2 regions of the Sutcliffiella sp. FSL R7-0096 genome follow, and region 2 is predicted to be linked to the other one. Evidence: a T-box and tRNA genes for the amino acid it is inferred to sense, from the RefSeq annotation. Region 2 holds a T-box; the other holds one or more tRNA genes.
What was found. The T-box of region 2 lies ahead of tyrS (tyrosine--tRNA ligase). A T-box ahead of a tRNA ligase gene usually reads a tRNA of that ligase, here a tRNA-Tyr.
Positions count from the first base shown of each region.

Region 1: it has a tRNA-Tyr gene. The T-box ahead of tyrS (tyrosine--tRNA ligase) is inferred to sense a tRNA for this amino acid. The anticodon was not compared.

Region 1 covers NZ_CP152003.1:1,175,890-1,182,707, forward strand. Annotated here, with positions in the region: rRNA gene MKY77_RS05970 (23S ribosomal RNA) at 1-1,626, shown strand, start outside; rRNA gene rrf (5S ribosomal RNA) at 1,748-1,864, shown strand; tRNA gene MKY77_RS05980 (tRNA-Asn) at 1,874-1,948, shown strand; tRNA gene MKY77_RS05985 (tRNA-Ser) at 1,956-2,047, shown strand; tRNA gene MKY77_RS05990 (tRNA-Glu) at 2,056-2,130, shown strand; tRNA gene MKY77_RS05995 (tRNA-Val) at 2,170-2,245, shown strand; tRNA gene MKY77_RS06000 (tRNA-Met) at 2,279-2,355, shown strand; tRNA gene MKY77_RS06005 (tRNA-Asp) at 2,359-2,434, shown strand; tRNA gene MKY77_RS06010 (tRNA-Phe) at 2,455-2,530, shown strand; tRNA gene MKY77_RS06015 (tRNA-Thr) at 2,568-2,643, shown strand; tRNA gene MKY77_RS06020 (tRNA-Tyr) at 2,651-2,734, shown strand; tRNA gene MKY77_RS06025 (tRNA-Trp) at 2,768-2,841, shown strand; tRNA gene MKY77_RS06030 (tRNA-His) at 2,855-2,930, shown strand; tRNA gene MKY77_RS06035 (tRNA-Gln) at 2,982-3,056, shown strand; tRNA gene MKY77_RS06040 (tRNA-Gly) at 3,062-3,136, shown strand; tRNA gene MKY77_RS06045 (tRNA-Cys) at 3,146-3,219, shown strand; tRNA gene MKY77_RS06050 (tRNA-Leu) at 3,256-3,344, shown strand; tRNA gene MKY77_RS06055 (tRNA-Leu) at 3,369-3,452, shown strand; tRNA gene MKY77_RS06060 (tRNA-Gly) at 3,456-3,529, shown strand; gene queG (tRNA epoxyqueuosine(34) reductase QueG) at 3,655-4,800, opposite strand; gene MKY77_RS06070 (phenylalanine--tRNA ligase beta subunit-related protein) at 4,994-5,665, shown strand; gene MKY77_RS06075 (nuclease-related domain-containing protein) at 5,722-6,078, shown strand; gene MKY77_RS06080 (hypothetical protein) at 6,280-6,666, shown strand.
Region 2 covers NZ_CP152003.1:3,105,069-3,111,886, forward strand. Annotated here, with positions in the region: gene MKY77_RS15955 (hypothetical protein) at 1-158, opposite strand, end outside; gene MKY77_RS15960 (VOC family protein) at 429-839, opposite strand; gene tyrS (tyrosine--tRNA ligase) at 1,423-2,637, opposite strand; T-box leader at 2,722-2,974, opposite strand; gene MKY77_RS15970 (ABC transporter permease) at 3,062-4,063, opposite strand; gene MKY77_RS15975 (sugar ABC transporter ATP-binding protein) at 4,053-5,567, opposite strand; gene MKY77_RS15980 (sugar ABC transporter substrate-binding protein) at 5,628-6,740, opposite strand.

The DNA of each region.
Region 1 (6,818 bases), 1.9 Mb from region 2:
GTAGCGAAAGAAGGGTGAGAATCCCTTCCACCGAATGCCTAAGGTTTCCTGAGGAAGGCTCGTCCGCTCAGGGTTAGTCGGGACCTAAGCCGAGGCCGAAAGGCGTAGGCGATGGATAACAGGTTGATATTCCTGTACCACCTCCACTCCGTTTGAGCAATGGGGGGACGCAGAAGGATAGGGTAAGCGCGCTGTTGGATATGCGCGTCTAAGCAGCAAGGCTGAGAAGTAGGCAAATCCGCTTCTCATTAAGGCTGAGCTGTGATAGCGAGGGAAATATAGTACCGAAGTTCCTGATTTCACACTGCCAAGAAAAGCCTCTAGCGAGGAGTATGGTGCCCGTACCGCAAACCGACACAGGTAGGCGAGGAGAGAATCCTAAGGTGAGCGAGAGAACTCTGGTTAAGGAACTCGGCAAAATGACCCCGTAACTTCGGGAGAAGGGGTGCTCTGTTAGGGTGTTAAAGCCCGAGAGAGCCGCAGTGAATAGGCCCAGGCGACTGTTTAGCAAAAACACAGGTCTCTGCGAAGCCGTAAGGCGAAGTATAGGGGCTGACGCCTGCCCGGTGCTGGAAGGTTAAGGGGAGAGGTTAGCGCAAGCGAAGCTTTGAACCGAAGCCCCAGTAAACGGCGGCCGTAACTATAACGGTCCTAAGGTAGCGAAATTCCTTGTCGGGTAAGTTCCGACCCGCACGAAAGGCGTAACGATCTGGGCACTGTCTCAACCAGAGACTCGGTGAAATTATAGTACCTGTGAAGATGCAGGTTACCCGCGACAGGACGGAAAGACCCCGTGGAGCTTTACTGTAGCCTGATATTGAATTTTGGTACAGCTTGTACAGGATAGGTAGGAGCCTGAGAAGCCGGAGCGCTAGCTTCGGTGGAGGCGTCGGTGGGATACTACCCTGGCTGTATTGAAATTCTAACCCGCAGCCCTTATCGGGCTGGGAGACAGTGTCAGGTGGGCAGTTTGACTGGGGCGGTCGCCTCCTAAAGAGTAACGGAGGCGCCCAAAGGTTCCCTCAGAATGGTTGGAAATCATTCGCAGAGTGTAAAGGCACAAGGGAGCTTGACTGCGAGACCTACAAGTCGAGCAGGGACGAAAGTCGGGCTTAGTGATCCGGTGGTTCCGCATGGAAGGGCCATCGCTCAACGGATAAAAGCTACCCCGGGGATAACAGGCTTATCTCCCCCAAGAGTCCACATCGACGGGGAGGTTTGGCACCTCGATGTCGGCTCATCGCATCCTGGGGCTGTAGTCGGTCCCAAGGGTTGGGCTGTTCGCCCATTAAAGCGGTACGCGAGCTGGGTTCAGAACGTCGTGAGACAGTTCGGTCCCTATCCGTCGTGGGCGCAGGAAATTTGAGAGGAGCTGTCCTTAGTACGAGAGGACCGGGATGGACGCACCGCTGGTGTACCAGTTGTCTTGCCAAAGGCATAGCTGGGTAGCTACGTGCGGACGGGATAAGTGCTGAAAGCATCTAAGCATGAAGCCCCCCTCAAGATGAGATTTCCTTTTACTTCGGTAAGTAAGATCCCTGAAAGATGATCAGGTAGATAGGTTCGAGGTGGAAGCATGGCGACATGTGGAGCTGACGAATACTAATCGATCGAGGACTTAACCCAACAAATGAAATAAGTGAACGATATGAATATCTTGATACGAACACATTATCTAGTTTTGAAGGAATAAAAAAGATGAAAAAACATCTTGATTTTCTTCAAAGATATATTATAATAATATTTGTCTGGTAATGATGGCGAAGAGGTCACACCCGTTCCCATACCGAACACGGAAGTTAAGCTCTTCAGCGCCGATGGTAGTTGGGGGATCTCCCCCTGTGAGAGTAGGACGTTGCCAGGCTGGTATTAATCCACCATAGCTCAGCGGTAGAGCATTCGGCTGTTAACCGAAGGGTCGTAGGTTCGAATCCTACTGGTGGAGCCAATTATATGGAGAGCTGTCCGAGTGGCCGAAGGAGCACGATTGGAAATCGTGTAGACGGTCAACGCCGTCTCAAGGGTTCAAATCCCTTGCTCTCCGCCATTATCTTTGGCCCGTTGGTCAAGCGGTTAAGACACCGCCCTTTCACGGCGGTAACACGGGTTCGAATCCCGTACGGGTCACCATAGTTTTTTCACGACAGTGAAAATAACTTTCCTTACATAGGAGGATTAGCTCAGCTGGGAGAGCACCTGCCTTACAAGCAGGGGGTCGGCGGTTCGATCCCGTCATCCTCCACCATCTTAATTCATAACATACCTTAATTAATACTATCGCGGGGTGGAGCAGTTCGGTAGCTCGTCGGGCTCATAACCCGAAGGTCGCAGGTTCAAATCCTGTCCCCGCAACCAAATGGTCCCGTGGTGTAGCGGTTAACATGCCTGCCTGTCACGCAGGAGATCGCCGGTTCGATCCCGGTCGGGACCGCCATTTCTTTGAAAATTAAATTAGGCTCGGTAGCTCAGTTGGTAGAGCAATGGACTGAAAATCCATGTGTCGGCGGTTCGATTCCGTCCCGAGCCACCATGATTTTTTCACAAAAGTGAAAGGATCACCATATAATGCCGGTGTAGCTCAGTTGGTAGAGCAACTGACTTGTAATCAGTAGGTCGTGGGTTCGACTCCTATCGCCGGCACCAGGAATATGGAGGGGTAGCGAAGTGGCTAAACGCGGCGGACTGTAAATCCGCTCCTTCGGGTTCGGCAGTTCGAATCTGCCCCCCTCCACCATTTCTTTTGAAAAGTAGTAACAAATTGTTTTATAGGGGCATAGTTTAACGGTAGAACAGAGGTCTCCAAAACCTCCGGTGTGGGTTCGATTCCTACTGCCCCTGCCAATTAAAAATTATGGCGATTGTGGCGAAGTGGTTAACGCACCTGATTGTGGTTCAGGCATTCGTGGGTTCGATTCCCATCAGTCGCCCCATATTTTATTCATGATCGACTTTAAATAAGTCGTTTTTATTTCCGGTTTTATTGGGCTATAGCCAAGCGGTAAGGCATCGCACTTTGACTGCGACATGCGTTGGTTCGAATCCAGCTAGCCCAGCCATTTTTGCGGAAGTAGTTCAGTGGTAGAACACCACCTTGCCAAGGTGGGGGTCGCGGGTTCGAATCCCGTCTTCCGCTCCATACAATTTAGGTGGCATAGCCAAGTGGTAAGGCCAAGGTCTGCAAAACCTTTATCACCGGTTCAAATCCGGTTGCCACCTCCAATTTTATTAAAATAATTATTCATATATACGAGACAAGCCGGGGTGGCGGAACTGGCAGACGCACAGGACTTAAAATCCTGCGGTAGGTGACTACCGTACCGGTTCGATTCCGGTCCTCGGCACCATTTGAATAATTATTGATTGAGTATGCCGGTGTGGCGGAATTGGCAGACGCGCACGACTCAAAATCGTGTTCCTCTGGAGTGCCGGTTCGACCCCGGCCACCGGTACCAATCGCGGGTGTAGTTTAATGGTAAAACCTCAGCCTTCCAAGCTGATGTCGTGGGTTCGATTCCCATCACCCGCTCCATACATAACTTTTCAAGACTTCAACCATTTGGTTGAAGTCTTTTTTTGACTGTTCGGCTCCTTCCTGATTACATACAAAAAGCCACAAAGCACATCAATTCATTGCTTTGTGGCTTTTTGTTAATTTTATTCTACAAGCATGGCAATTCCTTTTTCGAGTTCTTTTAATACATCAGGATCTTGTTCTGTTGTTAGGTGGTTTTTTAAGACCTCCAAGGTTTGAGGTTGAGGGTCCCCGATTCTGCCTATCGCCCAGGCTGCAGTACCTCGTATCACTGGTCGTGGGTCATTCTTTATAAGACTTAAAAGATCAGGGATAGCAGAAGTATCTTTATAATGGGCAAGGGCTATGATGGCATTACGTTGTATCGGCTTTTTGCCTCGCCAAGACCCGGATATTTTACCGAAGTTCTCTTTAAATTCCCTATTAGAGATGGTGAGAAGCGGTTTGAGTTTTGGTTTGACGATCTCAGGGTCCGGCTCCATTTCTGGATGTAGATGAAAGTCCTTGCCTTTGTTTTCTGGACATACAGTCTGACAGGTGTCACAGCCGTATAACCTGTTTCCAAGTTTTGTACGGTATTCTTCAGCCAGAAACCCTTTCGTCTGTGTTAGAAAAGCTATGCATTTATTTGAATCGAGTTGTCCACCTTGAACGAGAGCTCCTGTAGGGCAGACTTCGACGCATTTATTACAGGTCCCACAGTTGTCTTCAAGGGGTGTGTCGGGCTCAAAGGGTATGGTGGTAATCATTTCCCCTAAATACACGTAGGAGCCAAATTCAGGGGTTATAATGGCACAGTTCTTTCCACTCCAACCAATACCTGCCCGTTCCGCAACAGCCCTATCACTGAGCTCTCCGGTATCTACCATTGATCTCATTAAAGCATGTGGGCTTTTTTCTTTAATAAACGTTTCTAATAATCTTAGTTTCTCACGTAAGATGTCATGGTAGTCCGTTCCCCATGAAGCACGACAAAATATCCCACGTCGATCTTCCCTGGTACTACGTGGTGCGTTTTTCATTTTTGAAGGGTAAGCAAGGGCGATTGCAATAATGCTTTTAGCTTTGGGAACCAAAAGTTCAGGTTTGGTTCGTTTTTCAATGTCTGGCTCTTCAAACCCTGATTGATAGTTGAGCTCCTGTTGGGTTTTTAACCGTTCTTTTAGCCCGGTGAACACTCCAGCACTTGCAAATCCGATCTTGTCAATGCCGATTTGTTTACTGTAGGCAATGATTTCTTCTTTTAGTTTCCTGTTTTCCTCATTCAATGTGAACACCTCCTTTGTTTTGGTGTGATTTTTTTGCCACTCTATATTTTATCATATTATTTAAATGTAGTATTTTGTTTGATGTATCTAATTATATCCAGTTTTTAAGGAAGGTAAATAAGTGGGGCAAACAAGTGAAGGGCTTAGAACTGTGATACAATTACCATAATAATGAAAAGAAAGGTTGGGCTAAATGAGAGTAACGGTTGCAGAAAATGTATTAGATAGAATAGTCTCTGGGAAATACGGTATCATCATTTATAACGATATTACAGTAGGTTCGTCGCCACAGATGTTAAAAGGTAGAATTCGTCTTTTTCAGGAATCTCTTCATTTGGATTTAGAAGATAAGGAGATGAAAGATATACCGGGGGTGGCGGAGTGGCGTTCTGTTTTCAAGGCGACAGGGTCAGATCCGTCTAGGTATCGTCCATCCGTCGAGGCGTTGTACCGTAGAATTAAAAAAGGACAATTCCTTGAGCCATTCAATTCTGCTGTTGACTTAAATAATTTCTTTTCTTTAAAATATGAAATCCCATTTGGTATATATGATGTTAGTAAGTTAGATGGGGATGTTACGGTAGTTGTCGGGGACGATTCGGCAAGTTACGAAGGATTAAATGGACGGGAAATAAGCCTGAATAAGATGCTCCATACAAGTGATGAGGCAGGTCCGTTTGGGAGTCCATTTGTTGATAGCCGAAGAACGGCTGTTTCAGAAGGGACAACTTCTGCGCTGCATGTCGTGTATTTCAAGCCTTCTATGGAAATAAGTGAGTGTAGAGAGATGCTAGGTGCGATAAGCGAGATGTTCCTGCAGGTTCATGGTGGAACAAGCGAGTCTTGGGTTTTGGATAAAAAGTAGGTAATTAGGTTTGCCTGCTTTTTTATAATATTTTTATGGGAGTGATGTGGTTGAGTATGATGATGAAAGAGCGTATGGAACCAGGTGAGCTGAAATTATTAAGGATACTGAAAGCTCGCGGTGGCCTAGTGGATGATAGTCGTTTTTGGAATCTGGAAAAAGGTTATCAGGGCGAGGTTCTTTTTGATAAATGGTTTTCTTTCATGGATGGCGAGTGGATTATTGTAAATGATCTGCTGCTCGACCATGGTGGCAGTGTTTTTCAGATTGATTCTCTTGTAATTGGAGAAGAGAGGGTTTACCTCTTTGAAGTGAAGAATTATGAAGGTGACTTCTATTTAGATGATGGTAAGTGGCTCTCCATCAGCCAGAATGAAATTAAAAATCCTTTGTTACAAATGCAACGATGTTAAATTGCGTTAAGACAACTCCTAAGAAGCCTCGGATATCAATCCCCCATAGAATCAACCCTCTTTTTCATGAATCCAGAGTTTACCCTCTTTAATTGTTCACCAAATTTACCTATTGTGTTTTATTCCCAGATGAATCGATATTCTAAAAAATTAATGAAGCAATCCCCCAGTACTGGAAGGTTACATGTGAGGCACTCTCGCTTGGCTGAGAAGCTGTGCGAACTGCATATTGAAAAGTCGTCATATGAGCGCTTGCCCGAGTATAAGTATGAGGATTTGCGGAAAGGGATTGTTTGTGCTGGGTGTGGGGGGATGGGGGCCACCACTATATCAAAAGACAGGAAAGTAATTGTCTGTTCTTTATGCAGTTTCAAAGAAAAATTTGTAAATACCGTTTTAAGAACAATAAATGAATTTGAAATTTTGTTTCCCGGTCAAAAAGTCACTTCAAAGATAATCCATGATTGGTGTGGAGATTTGATTACAATTAGGAGTATACAAAGAATTCTTGTAAAGCATTTTAGACAAGTGGGGCACGGTAAATCTTCGCAATATGTGAGGACAAGCAAAATGATATGGCATAAATAATAAGAATTTACTAGCTCGAAACATATGGAACCACCAGAACTCGAAAACAGCGTAAGTCAGTCGTCATAGAGGCCGTATGGAAACCACCAGGACCCGATAAAAGGGAAAGTCAGTCGTCATAGAGGCCGTATGGAACCACCAGGAACCGAAAA
Region 2 (6,818 bases):
TGATTACTAGCGACCACGTTATAAATGATCATTAAAAAGGAGGCAAATATAGCTGCAGGCATAAAACGTTTTATATATTTCTTCTCAACAAAAAATAAGGTGAACCATGGAGCAATTAATATTATCCATAATATTATTTTAATTAACAAAGTAATCAACCCTCTTATACTGCTAATTATTTTTATTATTTCATTCCCATCAATTATTATTCTTCAGTCAAAAAGACGCATTCCATATATCAGGAAATGCGTCCAATAGCGTAATAGGAAGTCTATTCAATATTCAAAGAGAAACATAACTTGGAGTACCTTGTTTCCTGTATGCTAACACTTTTTGACATGTCCACCAAGGCATTTTCACCAATAGTAATATGACCAACACTTTGTTGTAAAACCAAGGATACAGTTCTAGTCTTTCTTTTTATTATCTTACCAGTTTGGATTCCAGACAACTTCCCATAAATGTCCATCTGGATCTTGGAAGTATCCAGAGTATCCCCCCCAAAAAGTGTCGTGTGATGGGACTGTTATAATGGCACCAGCCTGTTTTGCCTGTTCCATTACCTTATCAACTTCCTCTTTACTTCCTACATTGTGTCCTATAGTAAATTCGGTTGGACTTGATACGCTCTTATTAATTTTCGCATCATGTGCTATGTCTTCACGATTCCAAATGGCAAGCTTCAAGCCTGCTTGTAAGTCAAAAAATGCAACGGCTCCATGCTCAAACTCTTTGCCTATTATACCTTCCGTATGAAATCCCAGCCCGTCCCGATAGAACTCTAATGATTTTTCCAAATCGTCTACACCCAATGTAATTAAAGTAATTCTTGGTTTCATAAATTGATGACTCCTCCTCATGAAAAAGGCTATTTTCGTAAACTTCGTTGCTTTTACGTATTTATAAACGGACCGTTATATTCCTTACTTTCGTGCTCTTTTCTCTGTAATACTGAATATGCTACGTGCATGTCTAGAGTAAGAAAGCAGTAAAAAGTCCAATTGCCGACTTTTTACCGTGAATAGCAACAATCTTTGAGAAAAGAGCCTAAAAAAACTTCCCAGGTCTTAAGTATGAATAGATTGCTTTGCTTTTTCAAGGTAGTCTACCGGATAGACCAGTCAATAATTATCGCAGAAAACACCCAATAATAGCAGTGTGATAATGGATTATACACTGAATAAATAGCCCTAAGTATGCTAAAACAACCTAATAGAAAAAGATTTAAAGGACAACCTTTCCACTTATTTATCCAATGTAGTAGATATCAACTAGAAGATAATGGTAATTGCCCTTCTAAATTAAGTACATATATTCATTGGTGCAATCGGTTGTAAAGAGGGGCTTTCATATAGAATTTGATTAAATGAAGAAAAGCGTTAACTCATAAACTGAATTAACGCTCCCCTTCAAATTCGATAATTATTTTATTAACCGTAAAAATCGCTTCTTGCCAATTTGCAGTACTTCATCGTTCATAAGTACGCGATCTAGTTCATCGATGCTTAATTTTTCTTTGTTAAGTTGGACACCGTTTTGTTTGATTAACCGCAGGAATTCGCTTTTGCTTTTCACAAGTCCTTTTTCCACTAATTGTGGAATGATGGCTAGGACTGTTTCGGTTCCAATTTCTAATAATAATTCTGGGATGTCATCTGGTATTTCTTTTTTGCTAAAGGCCGTTTCATAAAATACGATGGCTCGTTTTGTTTCTTCTTCTCCACAGTAGAGGTTTGTAATGATTTTAGCTAATTGAAGTTTAATATCCCTGGGGTTTGCTCCTAGTTGTAGCTGTTGGATCCACTTCTGGATCTCTTTCGGATGTTCATCCGTTGCTAGTTCAAAGTATTTGATAATGAGTTCGTCTGGTACTTCCATCACTTTTTTAAACATTACTTCGGCTGGTTCGTTGACACCGATGTAATTTCCAAGGCTTTTACTCATTTTCTCTACTCCGTCCAAGCCTTCAAGCAGTGGCATGAAAATGGCAACTTGCTTTTCTAATCCCCACTGTTTTTGAAGGGTGCGTCCCATCAGAATATTAAATGTTTGGTCTGTACCACCTAGTTCAATATCTGCTTCAATTTCTACGGAATCGTATGCTTGCATTAATGGGTAGAAAAATTCGTGAATGCCGATTGGCACTTGGTTGTTGTATCTTTTTTGGAAATCATCACGCTCTAATATTCTTGCCACGGATGTGGTGGCTGCTAGTTTGATTACTTCCTCAAATGTTAGTTTATATAGCCACTCACTATTGAATCGGACAGTCGTTTTTTCTGCATCCAACACTTTAAAGATTTGCTCACAGTATGTTTGTGCATTCAGTTTTACCTGTTCATCACTTAAGGCTTTCCGACCTTTGGCTTTTCCAGTCGGGTCCCCGATACGCCCTGTAAAATCCCCAATGATAATGACAATTTTATGGCCCAGATCTTGCATTTGCTTCATTTTTCTAAGCACCACTGCGTGACCCAAATGTATATCAGGTGCTGAAGGATCAAGTCCCAATTTAACAGTCAGGGGCGTCTGCGATTTATAGGACTTCTCCAATTTCGCCAATAACTCTTCCTTATTTACTATTTCTTGAGCACCCTTCATGATGATGGTCAATTGTTCTTCTGGTTTTACCAACATACTAACATCTCCTTGGAATATTATTTCTAATATTGCAAGCTCTATAAGAACCAAAGGAATAAAAAAACGCCCTTTTGGATTAACCAAAAGGACGATTCATCTCGCGTTACCACCTTTAATTCATAAGCAATTCACATTGCCTACCTTTGAAAGTACAGTCATATGACGATACTCTAGCACATGATTACGGGTGCTTCACCGGTGTAGCCTACTAAGTCATGACTTTTCGGTACACAGCTCCAAGATGTATTCACAATCGTTCAACATGCACCTCTCATCAGCCGGTAACTTTCTGTCTGTTTACATGATTGCTACTCTTTCTTATCATAGCCTTTGTTCTTATACTCCGAAATGTTTAAAACAAATCTTCGTTATGCAGATATTATTAGTTATTTTATCGGTTTATTTTAAAATGTCAATAGATTTATTTTTGCTTATAATACGTAATACCCAAAGCAAAGGCCAGTACAAGACCTTTGACGATATCCATTGCATAGTAAGGAACGGACATCATGACGAGGCCATTCTGCAGGATCCCGATCAATACCGCACCAATAAATGTTCCGAATGCATTTGGTTTGCCTGCCCCAAGGACGGCAAAACCTATGAACGCGGCTGCAACAGAATCCATAAGGTAGGGTGTCCCGGCATTTATTTCAGCAGTCATGATCCTCGAAGCAAGTACCATCCCTCCAATTGCTGCTAACAAGGCGGAGAATAAATAGGCAGCGATTTTGTATTTGTTCACTGCAATGCCTGAAAGCTTGGCCGCTTCTGCATTTCCCCCAATTATATACATGAATCTTCCGTGCTTGGTGTAGGTGAGAAAAATATGGACCACCACCACAATCGTTAACATAATGACAATGATCCATGGAACCTGTCCAAATTTTTGAAATAGTGGGCTGATTGTTCCCGTTGCAAAAGAGCCATCAGGCATGACCATATTTTGCGAAATCGTGGACCCTTTCGTATAGGTCAAAGCGATGCCTTGGATGATGAACATGGTCGCAAGTGTCATCAGCATATCAGGAATTTTCAGCTTTACTATCATGAAAGAGTTGAAAGCCCCTACTATCAGTGCTGCTGCTATTGCCGAAAAAATTGCCACTGCTGTATTTTGTGAAAACCAGACAAACATGGAGATAACGATGGCATTGGAAAGGGAAGCAACAGACCCAACAGATAAGTCAAAGCCATTCACTGTCAGGGATATGGTGATGCCAATCGCGATAATCGTAACGATCGATATGGACCTTAAGATATTGATGACATTATTTGATTGGATGAATGCTGGATTTACAAAGGCAAACACGGCAATTAATACAAAAATGGTGATGATGGTCCCGTATTTGTATAGAAAATCGAACAATTCAAAACGGAAGACCGGTTTCGCATTGTCTTGTACTGGTATGTCAGTTTTCATTACTTAGTCCCCCTGTTGAGAAATATAAAAGCTCTTGCTCGTCTGTTTCTGCGGTGGAAAGCTCTTTAGTAACCTCGCCGTCGTAAAGGACATACACCCTATTGGTCAATCCAACTATCTCAGAAAGTTCAGATGAAGCGTAAATGATGGCCTTACCGCTTTTCGCTAGGGCGGCGATCAGTTCAAAAATGTCCCGTTTTGCGCCAACATCGACCCCTTTTGTCGGCTCATCAAAAATATAGATTTCCGCATCAGAGACCAGCCATTTACCGATGGCGATCTTTTGCTGATTCCCTCCTGAAAGGGTGTGGACACTTGTTTCGGCTGATGGTGTTTTAATTCCCAATGCTTGGATGATTTCCTTAGATTTGCTTTTCTGTGCTTTTTTATCAAGGAAATGCAGAGCCTTCGTGAATGCGTGAAGATTGGCGGAAATCAAATTAGCTTGTACGGATTCATGGAGGATGAGACCTTCTTTTCTCCTTTCTTCTGGAACAAATGCCAGTCCGTTTTGTACCGCAATGTGAGGGCTTTTTACTTTAATCGTATTTCCTTTGATTCTTATGGTCCCTGTCGTTTTAGATGATCCAAACAATGCCTTGCACAGCTCCGTTTTTCCCGCTCCAACAAGTCCAGCTATCCCAACAACTTCCCCTGCTTTTACATGGAGGCTTACATCTTTTACTATAGTTTGGTCGCTGAATCCTTCTACTTCTAGCAGAGTCTCACCTATGGTTGGATTGTATTCCGGAAACTGCTGCTCCAGTTTCTGACCGAGCATCCACTCGACTATCTTTTCCGGTGTCAGGTTTGCCACCATATCCCGGTTTACCACTTGTCCATTTCTCATAATGGTTATTTCATCACAGATTTTCACAATTTCAGGAATCCGGTGGGAGATGAAGATGATCCCCACCCCTTCCTCTTTCAATCTCTTGATGACGGAAAACAGTTTTTCTGTCTCCCTGTTGCTAAGAGGTGCTGTTGGTTCATCTAAAATCAAAAACTTACAATCTGTTGAAATGGCTCTTGCTAAGAGGACAGTTTGCTTCTCCGCTAATGTCAGCGAGCTTACCAGCCGTTTGGTAGAGATATTACTATTCAACTTCTCCAATTGTGCGGCTGCTTTCTTATGTACATTTTTCCAATGGATCCACTGCTTGCTACCAGCGTGCTGCACCGTCTCTTGCAACATGATATTTTCTGCAACTGTGAGAGTTGGTATTAACGCCGCATCCACTTCCTGATAAACGATTTGCATTCCTGCTTGTTGGGAGTCAGTTGGATTAGAAATTGAAAGTTGCTTTCCTCCGAGTTTGATTTCCCCGCTAAAATGATCGTACGCTCCAGACAGCACTTTCATCAACGTCGATTTCCCAGCACCATTGGCGCCGATTAAGGCATGCACACGCCCAGGTTTTGCGGTAAATGTCACCTGGTCCAGTGCTTTCACCCCAGGAAATTCTATGGATATATCTATCATTTCAAGTATTGTGTTTGTCATTCTGCTCCCCCTTTCTTTAAACATACAAACACTCCCTCCTGATGAAGAGAGTGTAGTCTATTATTTTTTGTAATGCTCTTTCAATGTGTTCATCCACTCTTCTAGAAAAGCGTCCGACTCTCCCCAACCCTCCACAACAGATGAGAGGTTGCCCATGTTTACGGCTTCGCTTGATTTTTGTAGCTCTTCTTGAGAGATTAAGGAAGCTTCCAAGTCATAAGTTTGCGGAGTTTCTTCGTCGGCAAGTTTTTTTGCTAGCAATCTAAGGTTTACCGCACCAATCAATTTCGGGTCCACAGCGGCAGTGTATTTCCACGGACTTCCTTCCGTACCGATTTCCTGTAGGTCCGCATTGGAAACATCAATGCCGTAAATCTTGATTTCTTCTCTGCCAGCCTCTTTCAACGCACGCGCTGCTCCAACTGCGAATGCATCCCATGTGGCAAAGATTGCATCAATGCTTCCTTTAGGGTGCTTGTTCAACATTGCCGCAACCGCGTTCTGTGTTTGAACGGAAGTATCTGCCGCAGCAACTCCAAAGCGTTCCACTTCGTTCAGACCTGGATTATTGTCTAACGTTTCTTTGTACACATTGTTACGTCGAACCATTGGCGGGAATCCGTCTACCCACAGATACACCACATTTGCTTCCCCGTTGAAATCGTTAACGAGTTGGTCAAGTGCTAATTTTGCCAGCTCCTCATCATCTTGAGAAGTTAATGTAACTCCTTCAATGTTTGCAAGATCTCCATTGGAATCGAATGTCACCACTTCTTTGCCACTGTCGACAAGCTGCTGGACACCTTCCACTGTTGCCGCATCATCACCGTGTGAAATAATCACCCCGTCATAATCTTGGTTAACAGTCTGATTAATTGCATCATGGAATTTGGCACTGTCACCATTTGCAGTGAATACATCCACTGTAAACCCAAGGGACTCCCCTTCCTCTTTCGCTCCAGCTAAAAATTGAGCCGTATGATCATCCCCGCCAATTTTTCGGATTACCTTAATTTTTGCACCTTCTCCATTTGCAAACTGTTCTGGTACATTTTCAATCGGCCCCTTTGGCTTACTGCTTGCAGCAGTGTCACCTCCACCACTGCACCCTGTCAATAATAAAGTCGCTGTTGTTAATGCCACTATTCCTTTTTTTATAAAGTTTCTGCTCATAATTTCCGCTCTCCTTTTTTTGCTTTATTGCTTTAATAAAATAAAAAAACCTCTCCAAGAAAGAGAGGTTTGAGCGCT